Regions from separate parts of the Geobacillus sp. Sah69 genome, predicted to be linked through region 3. Evidence: riboswitches for the same ligand, from Rfam matches in the RefSeq annotation. Region 3 holds a riboswitch; each other region holds the start of a gene.
The links. A riboswitch is a leader RNA that binds a small molecule or an ion and turns the genes downstream of it on or off. The one in region 3 is predicted to bind S-adenosylmethionine.

Region 1 (4,626 bases), on a different contig from region 3:
CCGCGGCGTCTCTCCATCCAAAACGGTTTTGAACTTTCGGGCGGCTCTTTTTTGTGCAAAAAATAACGGAAGCGATTCGCTTCCGTTATTGATTGTTTGTCGCCGCTGGAATGACGGCGCCGTGGTATTTTTCTTTGATGAAATCTTGAATTTCTTTCGATTGCAGCACTTCGACAAGCGTTTTGATTTCTTTTCGGTTTTCATCGCCTTTGCGCACCGCCACAATGTTCACATACGGATTGTTTTTCGGCGACTCCACGGCGATCGGGTCTTTCGCCGGGTCCAAACCGGCGTCAAGCGCATAGTTGGCGTTGATCAAAACCGCATCGCCTTCGCCGTTTTTGTAAATTTGCGGCAGAAGTCCAGCATCGACGTCCGCTTTAAATTTCAAATGTTTCGGGTTTTCGACGATGTCGTTGACCGTCGCTTTCGTTTTATCGATGCCCGGTTTCAGCTTAATGAGCCCCTTTTCTTGCAGCATCGACAAAATGCGGCCATGGTCGGCGACCGAGTTGCTCATGATGATCGTCGCGCCGTCCGGCAGTTCTTCAATGCTTTTGTATTTTTTCGAGTATAAGCCGATCGGCTCGATATGAATGCCGCCGGCGTTGACGAAATCATAGCCGTACTCTTTCTTTTGCGATTCCAAATACGGAATGTGTTGGAAATAGTTGGCGTCGATTTGCTTCTCAGCCAGCGCTTTGTTCGGCAAGATGTAATCTTGGAACGTAATGATCTCCAAGTCGATGCCTTTTTCTTTCAAAATCGGTTTCGCTTTTTCCAAAATTTCCGCATGCGGCACGTTCGACGCACCGACTTTCAACTTCACCAATTTGCCGTCTTTGCCGCCTTCCGCGCTGTCGTTATTGTTGCCGCCGCATGCCGCCAAAGCGAGCACGAGAATGGCGGCGAGCAACACACCCAACCATTTCTTCATCAGTTGTTTCCCCCTTTATCGTTTATCGATTTTCGAAGTGACAAAGTCACCGATCAGCTGAATGATAAATACAATGACCAACACCAATACGGTTGCGACAAATGTCACATCGTTATGGTTGCGCTGGAACCCTTCCAAATACGCCAAGTTCCCAAGCCCGCCGGCGCCGATGGCTCCAGCCATCGCTGTATAGCTGACGAGCGACACCGCCGTCACCGTAATGCCGGAGACAAGCGCCGGCAATGACTCCGGCAGCAGCACTTTCCAAATGATCGTCCACGTTGAGGCGCCCATCGCTTGGGCTGCTTCGATGACGCCTTTATCAATTTCGCGAAGGGCAATCTCCACCATGCGGGCGTAAAACGGCGCGGCCCCAATGACCAAAGCCGGCAGCGCCGCATTGGCGCCAAGCATCGTCCCGACGAGCCAGGTGGTAAACGGAATGAGCAAAATGATCAAAATAATAAACGGAATGGAGCGGAAAATGTTCACAAACGCCGCAATCACGGTATTGACAAACCGGTTTTCCCATAGGTTGCCCTTCGCTGTCAAAAATAGAAGCAAGCCAAGAACGATTCCGAGAACGAAAGTGGCCGCCACCGCCACTCCCGTCATATACAGCGTCTCGACCGTCGCCGCCCACATTGTCTCCCATTGGACGTTCGGCAGGAGGTTAGCGAGCATCGTGAATCACCTCCACCGCCACCTGCTGGCGTTGAATGTAGTCAAGCGCCCGGTCAATTTCATCCGCCGCCCCATTGATGTGCACAAACAGCACCCCATAAGCGCCTTGATGGGTTTGCGAAATTTTCCCTTGCAAAATATTCATATCGACGGCAAATTGCCGCACGACCTGGCTGATGAGCGGCTGGCCGGCCGCCGCGCCGACAAACGTCAGCTGCGCGATCAGCCCGTTCGGGTATTGGCCAAACAAATGGGAAATCGCCTCTTCCGTCTCCTCCGGCTCGACGAGCTGCTTGACGAACCGCTTCGTGATCGGCTGCTGCGGGTTGCGGAACACGTGCAACACGTCGCCTTGCTCAACGATTTTGCCGTTTTCCATCACGGCGACGCGGTCGCAAATTTTGCGGATGACGTGCATTTCATGGGTGATCAGCACGATCGTCAGCCCGAGCCGCTTGTTGATGTCAACGAGCAAGTCCAAAATCGCATCGGTCGTCTGCGGGTCCAACGCCGATGTCGCCTCGTCGCAAAGCAGCACTTTCGGGTTGTTGGCGAGCGCCCGGGCAATGCCGACACGCTGCTTTTGCCCGCCGCTCAACTGCGACGGATACGCCTCTTCCCGCCCCGTGAGCCCGACGAGCTCGATCAATTCATCGACCCGTTTTTGCCGCTCCGCTTTCGGAACACCCGCAATCTCGAGCGGAAACGCAATGTTTTCCCGCACTGTGCGCGACCAAAGCAAGTTGAAATGTTGGAAAATCATCCCGATCTCTTGACGCGCCTTGCGCAGCTCCCGCCCTTTGATGCGCCCCATGTCGCGGCCGGCGACGACCACCCGGCCGCCCGTCGGCTTCTCGAGCCCATTGAGCAAGCGGATGAGCGTACTTTTCCCCGCGCCGCTGTAGCCGATAATGCCGAAAATTTCCCCTTCGCGAATCTCAAGCGACACATTGTCGACGGCCGTGACCGAGCCGTTAGCCGCTTGATAGATCTTTGTCACATGTTCGAGTGTAATCATCGTTTCACCTTCCTCCCCAAGGCGGCGGAGCGCAAAAAGAAAACCTTTCTGCCCGCAGAGAACAGAAAGGTATTGTGCACCATTCCGTCTCTTATCTCTCAAAGCAGGCCGCTTTGTGTGAATTGGCACCTTTTCAGCGCACGCGCTGACGGTTGCCGGGCTTCATTGGGCACATCCCTCCACCTCTCTTGATAAGAGCGCAACAATCGCCTATTCGATTGACTACAACTGTGATTGTATCACCTTGTGTCGAACATTGTCAATAAAAATTTCACCCAAGAGTCAGTCAAGACTTTGTGGAGAACATTTTTTCGGTTCACTACGGGTGTTGTCAATCACTAGTTAGCGAACCATTTTCAGGAATTCATATCGTAAGCGCTTTCGGACTCTCATCCCTCATCTTGAGGCGATGATACGATATTCCATTTTTTTACACCCAACCACCATCCCGGAGCGCCGACAACGCTTGATGGATCGGCGTCCCGGATGACCGCTGCAGACACGGTAGATTCTGACGCACCACATCTGCCCATAACCGTCCGGCCTTCCGTTTGGCCTGTTCGATCCGCTTGGACTTTGTTGAGGCCGAGGCCGCCGTTCGGGTCTCTTCTTCCTCCACCAACTGCCCATTTCTCCGCCAAATCCCGTCGATTCGGGCCGCCATCGCCCTCAGAAACGCCCGAAGCCCTTGGTCTTTCCAGCTGCGGCGGGATTTCACCCGATGCGCAAACCGGCTCATCACGCTCTCGGCGTGGCCCATCGGACGCATGCCGGTCGTCTCCACCCCTTGCTCCGACAGCCACTCCCGATAGTCCCGGATGCATCCCGGCATCGACTCGATCCGRCGGATCATGGCAGCCATCTGCTTCTCTTTCGCTTCGTCCTCCAACGTGCCGACCGCGCTGTTCAGCTCCACSAGAAGYCCCTCTTCGTCTTGTTTCGCCAGCTTCTTCCGCACCTCCCGCCAACGCGGATGGCCGGACAGACACTGACGCAGCTCCCGCGCCACATGAAATCGATCCAGCTGAAAGCASGCYCGCTTYCCAAAATACTCCCGGCAGGCCGTGATCCACGACGCCGCGTCGCCGTTGATGATCAAMAGGTCCCGGCACGGRTCATAGGCATATTCGTTCATCAGCCACTCTTCGAACCGTTCCCACACGTCTCCCTCCCCTTCATGGAGGTAGTGGCGCCGGTTCACGAGCTCGAGCTGCGAACCGTTTCGTTTCCATCCYTCGTGAACCGCCAGGATTTTCTCTTCTTTCGCCCGTTTCCCTTTCCCCTGGCGGGAAATRAACAGYCCATCCGCCTCCACAAACAGCACYCGGCCGTGCCGTTGGGAAACAGGGTGGTGCAGCGAGACAGGGGCCTCCAGCACCAGTTGGCGAATCGCCTCGTGGCTTAGGACCGCATACCCCACGATCGACTCCAACGTACGGGCCGCTTTGCGGTAGGAAGAGCACTCTACGGCCAACTCGACCGCCGTTTCCTCGAGGCAAGGGCTGATCGACTGCGCTCCATCAAAGCCCAGTTCGGCATCCAGCAAGAAGGTATACGCCCCCGCCTGCCGATCATAGTAGTAGTTCCGTCGAAACGTCACTTCTCCAAACAGCGTTTGGATCGTGGTCGGCCGTTTGTCTTTCAGCTGATACCGGCGCTTGTCCCGCGCTTCCGCCAGTTGTTGATCAATCTCCTCCAAAAGGGCCGCCAACAAGACAGCGAACACCTTTTGAAGAGTTCTGACTAATTGTTCCTCCAGCTCTTTTAATAAAGGCCATTCTGTGGTAAGATGTTTCATGGACTCTCTCCCTCCTGTTTTATGGATGTTGGTCATCACCATCATAGCAGGGAGAGAGTCCTTTTTGCATGACATTTGCTTTTTTCTACCGCGCTTCGCTTGGTGGCCCCGACGAGCGTCGCGAACAAAAGTTCGCAACCCTCGTCGGGGAATCATTCCTGAATGTCACCCACAAATATTTTACTCACA
Region 2 (4,626 bases), on a different contig from region 3:
CATCGCCGGCTTCCAGCTCGACGTCAAAATAGCCGGTCTCTTTGTCGCCTTTGATAATGAAAATGCCATGGCCGGCCGTAATGGCGCGCACTTCGTCTTCCGTATGGATGTGCACTTGTTCAAATTTTTTCAGCAGTTCATCCAAGTTCGGCGTCGCATCGGACAGAGCGACGATATCCCATGTTTTGTAGCCGCGGCGCGCCGCCAAGTCTTCAATTTCATCTTTGAACGCCGCCAAAATTTCATTTTTCTCTTCATCGGTGAGCACGTATTTGTCGCGCAAATGCTCCGGCAGTTTGGCAATGTCCCAATGCTCGTACAGGACGCCTTGGCTGTTTAAAAAGGCGCGCACATTCTCCTCTCCTGTAATCACTTCACCTGTTTTTCTCACTTTGATGACGGCCATGTCAAAATCCCCCTTCTAAAAGATGTATATTAACCAACCGGCAGGCCGGCCCGTTGCAAAAGCAGCCGCTTCACCTGCCAGCTGAACAAAAACTCCCACGCTTCCAAATGTTTTTTCGCTTCAAACGCCGTTCGTCCCCAGACGGTAATGCCGTGGTTGTGGATCAACACAGCGCCGGCGTCGCCATGAACATGGTTCGCAAACTCCCGAGCCAGCGTCGGGATGTCGGCGTCATTGTTAATGATCGGGATGCGCACTGCGGCGTTTTCTTCCCAAATGCCAAACGCCTTGATGATTTCTTGGCCGGAAAAGACTGCTTCCCCGTTTGACGCATACAGTTCAGAAATCAAATTGTTGTCCACGGTATGAACGTGCAAGACGCAACCGGCGTTTGTGCGGTTGTAAATTTCCACATGCAGCAGCGTCTCCGCTGATGGCTTTAAATGTGTTTTCTCCGCTGGTCGGCCAGCAGCGTCAACGAGCAAGAAGTCCTCATCCGTTTGCTTCCGCTTATCCTTGCCGCTCACTGTCACCAAAAACGTCAACGGGTCGTCCGTCACTTTGATCGACAAATTGCCGCTTGTTGCGAAAAACCAATCGCAGGCGGCGAGCTCGGCTTTCACTTCCGCAAGCTCGTTCCACTTTTTCACGACGATGCTCATACGATCACCTCCATTCGCTGCAACGCATCCATCACGTCAAAAAACGTCGCAAATGGCGCGTGCGGCAGGTCAAGCTCTTGACATTTTTCAAGCAGAAAATCGCGCGCCAGCACATAGTCGGCTTGCCTGGCCACCGCCAAGTCGGTGATCGAATCGCCGATGACGACGTGATACCCGTCCGGGCGGGCAAGCCTGCGCAATAGCGACGGCTTGCAGCAGCCGCAGCCGTTTTGGCACCGGCTGTCACATGCATGCGGCCATGTGATGCGGATCGTCTCACCGCTGAAATCGGAACCGTTGCAAAAAATCCGCTCCGGTTCAATGAGCCCTTCAAGCAGCGGATAGACGAAAAAGTCGATGCCGCCGCTCACGATATAGAGCGGGATGCTTTGCTCTTTTGTCCATGCGACAAACTCGCGGAACCCTTCGCGCAAGCGGGCGGTGCTAAGCAAAAAGTCAACAATCTCCCCTTTCAGCGCTGACGGAAGAAGCGAAAACATTTTTCCGACGCCTTCCTGAACGGAGATGCGCTGGGCGAGAATGTCGTCCTTTAGTGCCTCCCACTCCGGCGGGGCGAACTGTTTCATAATCGCGATGATGTTGTCGTTTTCCGTGATCGTGCCGTCAAAATCGCAAAAAAGAACGAGTTGTTTCGTCATGCTTCCACCTCAATAGCGCCCCAGCGGTCGATCGCCTTTTGCAGCGCCTCGTTGTCTTTCGCCGCTTCACGAAGCGGACGGCCGACCAGCGCTGCGTCGATGGCGGCGCGAAACGCCTTTCCGCCGCCGATCGCCCCGTCCGGGTGGCCGTGGATGCCGCCGCCGGCGTTGACGACGCTGTCAAGGCCAAAATCGCGGACAAGGAGCGGCACCAAGCCCGGATGGATGCCGGCCGATGGCACTGGAAACGCCCGGGCAAACGGCTCTTGTTCATCGGTCAGCGCCCGGGCGATGCCAAGCGCCTGCTCGCGCTCCAAGGCGACGCTGCCGTACGGCGATGGGAACAGAACAAAGTCGGCGCCGGCAAGCCGCAAAAGCTTTCCAAGCAAGAGCGACGGGGCGACGCCGTAAAACTCCGACGGCGTGATCGCGCCGCTGAACGCCGGGTGGGCCATGATCGGAACGGAAATCTCTTCATCTTCCCGCAACCCTTGTAGGACGTCCAATCCATAGGCGAACACGTTGAACAACAGCACATCGGCGCCAAGCACAGCCGCCCGTTTCGCTTTTTCTTTCAGTTCAAACGTTTTGCCGGTCAAGTTGACGGCATACAGCGTCCGCTTGCCTGTTTGTTCGTACACCTCTTCGAGCGCCGCTTTGCCTTCTGTAATGCGCTTCGCAAATGGCAGACGATCGCTGTCAAACAAAATTTCGTCATCTTTGACCAAGTCAACGCCGCCAAGCGCTTGCTTTTTCAACTCTGATGTCAAATACGCCAAATCGCGGCCAACGATGCCTTTGAAAATGCTCATCAACAGCGGGCGGTCGTACACTCCGACCTTTTCGCGAATGCCGGCGATGCCAAAGCGCGGCCCCGGAAACTGCCGCTTCCATTCTTCCGGAAATTCCAAATCAAGCAACCGCACTTCCCCGTCAAGCGACAGCTTGCCGAACGTCGTCACCAACAATGCTGGCAAATCGGCGCTGAAGTTGACGGTCGGGTAAGCGATTTTGACGATTGCCCGCTTCAACCGCTTGCCGAAATAGGCGTTTACCCGCTCGCTCTCGCCAAGCTCTTCGATCGCAACGACTTCCCCTTTATGCTTGCGAAGCTGGTCTTGCTCTAGCTGCGGCAAGTCGGTCCATGTGCCGACTGTCAAGCCGAGCGCGATTCCTTCCGCTTTTTGGCGAATATCGTGTTCATCATGAAGAAAATACGTCGCAATGACTGCACTCATCGTCCATCCCTCTTTCAATATATGGCGAAATAAAAAAGCCCCTTCCTAAGAAGAGGCGTCATTCATTCATGGCGCTCTTCTTATCTCCCAGCGTTTCCGCTGCAAGAATTAGCACCGTGCTTAGCGTGCGCCAAGCCGGTTGCCGGGCTTCATTGGGCTCGTCCCTCCGCCTGCTCTTGATAAGAAAGCCTGCTCGTTTATGCACTTGTCAAACGATTGGCAAATTTACTTTGAATTATGACAGCCTTTGCCGCCGTTGTCAATCATTTTTTTAAAACAGCCTGGTCAACGTTGTCCCGTCAACGGTTCATTGCCGCTCTTTTTTTCAAAACAATCCGAGCCGGCCGATCCGCTCCGCCGCTTCGCGAAGCCGCGCTTCATCGGTCAACAATCCAACGCGCACATACCCTTCGCCGTGTTTTCCAAAACCGATGCCTGGGGCAACGGCGACATGCGCCCGCTCAAGCAACAGATCGGCAAATTCGGCGGATGATGCGCCTTTTGGCAACGGAAGCCAGGCGAAAAATGATCCAGACGGCGCCGGCGCTTCCCAGCCGATCGCGCGCAAAGCATGAATAAACGTATTGCGGCGCGCCTCGTACAAGGCAACGAGCTCCGCGACGCAGTCTTGCGGGCCGAGGAGCGCAGCTGCCGCCGCTTCTTGGACGGCGCCGAACAAGCTGACGTACAAATGATCTTGCAACAACTCAATGGCACGGATGATCCGCTCATTGCCGACAGCGAACGCCACGCGCCAGCCGGCCATATTGTACGTTTTCGAGAACGTGTAGATTTCAACGCCAATGTCTTTCGCCCCGTCCACTTCTAGAAAGCTGACCGGCTTTTGGCCGTCAAAGCCGATCGCGCCATAGGCAAAATCATGCACAACGGCTATGCCGTACTTTTCCGCAAATGCCACCGTTTCAGCAAAAAACTCCTTCGTCGCCGTCGCGCCGGTCGGGTTGTTCGGATAGTTTAAAAACATCAGTTTCGCCCGGTCGGCCGCCGCCCTGGGAATGGCCGAATAATCCGGCAGAAACTCATTCTCCGCGACAAGCGGCATCATTTCCATCCGCGCGCGGGCGAGCGCGATTCCCGACCAATAGTCCGGATAACCCGGGTCCGGGACGAGCACGACATCGCCCGGGTTGACGAGGCAAAGCGGCAGCTCGACAAGCCCGGCTTTGCCGCCGAACAAGATGGCGACCTCGCGGGCCGGGTCGATCGTCACCCCGTACTCGCGCGCGTAAAACGCCGCTACGGCTTTTTTCAAAAACGAGTAGCCTTGAAACGGCGAATATTTATGGTATTTCGGATTGGCCGCCGCCCGCTGCATCGCCTCGACGATATGCTTTGGCGTCGGCTGATCCGGATTGCCCTGCCCTAAGTTGATCACATCATAACCCGCCTTGATCTTCGCACCGACTTTCGCCACGAGCGAGGCGAAAAACTGCTTCGGCAGCTGTTCAAGCAGTTCGGAAAAGGGAAATTCGATCGTCATCGTCCACACCTTCTCAAACATTCTTGAAATTCTAGTGCAACATCATATATCGTTAAAAGCAAAATGTAAAGAAAATTTTTTCCGAGGTGAACGCTCATGACGATCCGCATCGCCTGCCTGCAGCTTGACATTGCATTTGGCGATCCAGCAAAAAACGAAC
Region 3 (4,626 bases):
GTGCGGCACGAACACGAATTCCGGCTCCCCGGCAAACAAGCCGCTGTGCAGCTGCTCGTGCAACCGTTCCAGCACTTCGTTTGGCTCGACTTTCAAATAAATGATGTGGCTTGTCGGGTAAAACGAGCTGAATTTCGTCACTTTGATCGGAATTGGCTCCGTTTCCGCTGCGATGCGGCGCAGCTCTTTCGTCATTTCTTTGATTTGCTCCTCATCCGCCTCAAACGGGTATTTTAATGTAATGTGCGGCGGGATGAGGGCGTAATGGCTGTCGTACCGCTTCCGGTACGAGTTGGCGAAGTCTTGAATCCGCTTTGGCGGAAAAATGACAATGACGTACTTCATTCCGCTTTCCCTCCTTCAGATGGTTCGTTTGCCGTTATTTACAGCGACAAAATGGCCGATACCGCCCGGGGCACATCCGGCTGCCAATACGTCCATGCATGCCCGCCGGCAAATTCATGGTACGTGTAGGAAAACCGCTTTTCGATCAATAAGTCCCGTGCGGCCCGGTTCGGGGTGATAAAATCGCGTACATGGCCGTCCGTCGTTTTGACCGCCGTTTCTTCTGCGCCGATGGAATGGTAAAGGGAAAGAAGCGACGGGGCGCGGAACGCGCGGATGCGTTCGAGCACCGAGTCGTCAATGTAAGGAGACTGCATGGCGATTTTTCCAAATGTATGCGGATACAACAGACCGGCTAGAAGCGACACGGTTCCTCCCAGCGAATCGCCAATCAGCGCTCGTCCTTTGCCCATTTGATACGTCGGCAGCTCGCGATCCAAAAACGGCGCGAGCTCATGGGCCAAAAAGCGGATATAGGCTTCGTTTTTTCGACCGGCTGGGTGGTATTTCTCGTAGCGGTCGCTGACGTTCCGGTACGGGATGCCGACAACGATCGTTCGGTCGATCGTTCCTTCGTCCATGAGCGTCTCGATCACGCTTTTGATTTTTCCGTACATAAAATAATCCTTGCCGTCTTGCGCGATTAATAAAGAATATTTATGCAACGGAGAAAAATTGCTTGGCAAGTAGACAAGCAACCCGATTTCTTCTTGCAGCTCCCTGCTGTAAAGCGTATAATCGCGCATCGTTCCTGTTGCTGTCGCCATGATCATCCTCCATGAAAGCGCAAGTTCACTTGTTATTGTAACATATTTAGGCAAAAAGATGTTAACGAAGGGCTCGAATTTTTCGTGAACTTGCCGAACATTGGCGCCGGCAAAAAAATGACTTGCAAAAATGGCCGGAATGCGTTACATTTTTTAATAAATTAACAATTAACAAAATTAAATACGCAGCGGTTCTTATCAAGAGAAGCGGAGGGAACTGGCCCAATGAAGCTTCAGCAACCAGCCGCCCGACGGCCAGGTGCTAAATCCAGCGAATTGAGCATTCAATTCGGCAGATAAGAAGAAGCATGACCATGTTCGTATGGAAAAGTCTTCTTCTTAGAAGACTTTTTTTATTTACTCAAGCGGCCGCTCCCTCAACCGAGAGGCGTCGAGGATCAAGGCCCTCGGCTGCTGCTTGACCAACAGCGGCGCTTCGTTGGGCGTTAAGTGGTTGGCCGTTGATCCATGATGGAATTTTCAACAGAAGGAGAGAGATGAGGTGGAGAAACTAGAAACGTTGTTAGCGCAAATTGGCAACCGGAGCGAAACGGTGACGGGGACGGTCAACCCGCCAGTTTATTTTTCCACCGCCTACCGTCATGCCGGCATCGGGGAGTCGACCGGGTTTGACTATATCCGCACCGGCAACCCGACGCGCAAAATCGTCGAAGAAGCGATCGCGAGACTGGAAGGCGGCGACCAAGGCTATGCGTTCAGCTCCGGCATGGCCGCCATTCAGACAGTGCTCGCCTTGTTTGAGAGCGGAGACGAGTTTCTCGTATCGGCCGACCTTTACGGCGGGACGTACCGCCTGTTTGAGCGCGGCTGGCGCAAGTACGGTCTCGGCTTTCATTACGTCGATTTTGCCGATCTTGATGCTGTGGAAGAAAAAATCACGGAAAAAACGAAAGCCATCTTTTTGGAAACGCCGACGAACCCATTGATGCAGGAGGCGGATATTTCGGCGGTCGCCAAGCTCGCCAAACGGCATGGGCTTTTGTTGATTGTTGACAACACGTTTTATACACCGGTGATTCAACGCCCGATCGAACAAGGCGCCGATATTGTCATCCACAGCGCCACGAAATATTTAGGCGGCCATAACGACGTGTTGGCTGGCCTTGTCGTCGCCAAGGGCGAGGAGCTCTGTCAACGCCTGACCGAGTATCAGAACGCCATCGGCGCGGTGTTGTCGCCGTTTGATTCATGGCTGTTGATTCGCGGGATGAAAACGTTGGCGTTAAGGATGCGCCAGCATGAAGAAAATGCGAAGCGAGTGAGCGCCTTTTTGCGCGAACATGAAGATGTCACTGATGTGCTGTATCCAGGGAGAGGCGGGATGCTGTCGTTCCGGATTGCCGATGAAAAGTGGGTGAACGGGTTTTTAAAAAGCTTGCGCCTCATTACATTCGCGGAAAGCTTAGGCGGAGTCGAAAGCTTCATCACGTACCCGGCGACGCAGACGCACGCCGACATTCCGGAAGAAATCCGCATCCAAAACGGTATTTGCAACCGACTGCTCCGCTTCTCGGTCGGCATCGAGCATGCGGATGATTTAATCGCCGACTTGGCGCAAGCGTTCAAACACATGAAAGAGGTGTAAGCGATGGAACGGGAATGGTCGTTTTCAACGAAACTGCTCCATAATGAATGGAAAGTCGATCGCCACACGGGAGCGGTGAGCGTGTCGATCCAGCACGCCTCCACGTTCCATCAGTTCGATTTCGATTCATTCGGCAAATACGACTACAGCCGCTCCGGCAACCCGACGCGCGAGGCGCTCGAGGAAACGATCGCGGCGTTAGAAGGCGGAACGCGCGGGTTTGCGTTCGCTTCTGGCATGGCGGCCATTTCGACGGCGTTTTTGCTCTTGTCCCGAGGCGACCACGTCCTCGTGACCGAAGACGTCTACGGCGGCACGTACCGGATGATTACGGAGGTGCTCGGCCGCTTTGGCATTGAATATACGTTTGTCGATATGACCGATTTAAACGCAGTAGCGGAAAACATCCGGCCGAACACGAAAGTCATTTATATGGAAACGCCGTCCAATCCATTGTTAAAAGTGACCGACATTCGAGGCGTCGTCAAGCTGGCGAAGGCGCATGGCTGTTTGACATTCTTGGATAATACGTTCATGACGCCGGCGTTGCAGCGGCCGCTCGATCTTGGAGTCGATGTCGTCCTTCACAGCGCCACGAAATTTTTAGCCGGCCATAGCGACGTCGTCGCCGGGCTGGCGGTCGTGAAAGACGAGGAATTGGGAAAAGAATTGTACAAACTGCAAAACGCGTTTGGCGCCGTCCTTGGCGTCCAAGATGCGTGGCTTGTGCTGCGGGGATTAAAAACGCTCCACGTTCGGCTGAAGCAGTCGTCTGAATCAGCGGCCGCCATCGCCAAGTATTTGGCTTGTCATCCAAAGGTCGAAGAAGTGTATTATCCGGGGCTGGAGAACCACCCAGGCCATGACATCCAGCGCCATCAGGCGGCCGGGTTTGGCGCTGTGCTGTCGTTCCGTTTAGCCGATGAAGAAGCGGCTCGGACGTTCGTCCGAAACGTCCGCTTGCCGGTGTTTGCTGTCAGCCTTGGGGCGGTCGAGTCAATTTTATCGCACCCAGCGAAAATGTCGCATGCGGCGATGCCAAAAGACGAGCGACTCCGCCGCGGCATTACCGCCGGCTTGCTGCGGCTGAGCGTCGGACTGGAGGATGTCAACGATTTGATCGCCGATTTTGAGCAGGCGTTGTCGTTTGTTCAGGAGCGGCCGTCAGTTTCAACGCCATAGCCATCAGCCCGCCAAGCCTTCACAGCTTGGCGGGCGGGTCAAGATGCCGCTGAGGTTGACAACAGCCGCTCCTCTTTTAACTTCCCTCCGAAAGAAGTCTCCTACTTCTAAACGTGAAGGTGCGCCAGCACCAGTGAAAGTGGGAGATGAATGTCGGTTGGCGTTAGCCAACGAATAGGATAGAATATGGCTAGAACGGACACCTTCGGAACGAAGGGAAGCGTAAAGGGTTCTTGTGTGTGGCTTACCGTTCAGCGAACACACACAAGTCGCTTGAAGCCCCCACCTCTAAGCGAAGCGTAGGTGGTGGGTAGTTCACGCAAAATGGCATCGGGAACGCCGATCTTTCCGATATCATGCAGTAGAGCGGAACGATACAAGGCATCAAGCTGTTCATTCGGAAGGGAAAGCTTTTCCCCAATCGCGAGTGCGTAACGGGCCACGCGCAGCGAGTGCCCAGCTGTATAAGGATCGCGGGCGTCAAGCGCCGCTGTCAGGACAGTGATGAAACGGTTGAGCAGTTCTTTGTTCGTTCGGTCGCGTCGATGCACAGCGTCGATCATATGATTAAATCCGCGAAGTAAATAGGCAAATTCATCGGTATACACATTGTGGGCGACGGGTTTATACGTTTCGTTTTCCGCCCGTTTCATATGACTTAACAGCACACTGACCGGCTCATGGGTCTCATCGACCAACAAGCGAGTCAAGAAAACGGAAAACGCG

Region 1: linked by a shared signal. The riboswitch ahead of AP057_RS12665 (methionine ABC transporter ATP-binding protein) and the one ahead of AP057_RS13420 (methionine biosynthesis PLP-dependent protein) in region 3 are both predicted to bind S-adenosylmethionine.
Region 2: linked by a shared signal. The riboswitch ahead of mtnW (2,3-diketo-5-methylthiopentyl-1-phosphate enolase) and the one ahead of AP057_RS13420 (methionine biosynthesis PLP-dependent protein) in region 3 are both predicted to bind S-adenosylmethionine.

What each region holds. Positions count from the first base shown of each region.
Region 1 covers NZ_LLKS01000054.1:12,438-17,063, reverse strand. Annotated here, with positions in the region: gene AP057_RS12675 (MetQ/NlpA family ABC transporter substrate-binding protein) at 86-937, opposite strand; gene AP057_RS12670 (methionine ABC transporter permease) at 953-1,621, opposite strand; gene AP057_RS12665 (methionine ABC transporter ATP-binding protein) at 1,611-2,639, opposite strand; SAM riboswitch class I at 2,728-2,837, opposite strand; gene AP057_RS12660 (ISLre2-like element ISGsp3 family transposase) at 3,070-4,437, opposite strand.
Region 2 covers NZ_LLKS01000019.1:302,702-307,327, reverse strand. Annotated here, with positions in the region: gene AP057_RS03390 (acireductone dioxygenase) at 1-406, opposite strand, end outside; gene AP057_RS03385 (methylthioribulose 1-phosphate dehydratase) at 436-1,068, opposite strand; gene mtnX (2-hydroxy-3-keto-5-methylthiopentenyl-1-phosphate phosphatase) at 1,065-1,727, opposite strand; gene mtnW (2,3-diketo-5-methylthiopentyl-1-phosphate enolase) at 1,724-2,965, opposite strand; SAM riboswitch class I at 3,043-3,151, opposite strand; gene AP057_RS03370 (pyridoxal phosphate-dependent aminotransferase) at 3,291-4,466, opposite strand; gene AP057_RS03365 (carbon-nitrogen family hydrolase) at 4,563-4,626, shown strand, end outside.
Region 3 covers NZ_LLKS01000057.1:2,520-7,145, reverse strand. Annotated here, with positions in the region: gene AP057_RS13430 (YjcG family protein) at 1-345, opposite strand, end outside; gene AP057_RS13425 (esterase family protein) at 384-1,112, opposite strand; SAM riboswitch class I at 1,305-1,415, shown strand; gene AP057_RS13420 (methionine biosynthesis PLP-dependent protein) at 1,615-2,718, shown strand; gene metC (cystathionine beta-lyase) at 2,722-3,900, shown strand; gene AP057_RS13410 (HD-GYP domain-containing protein) at 4,152-4,626, opposite strand, start outside.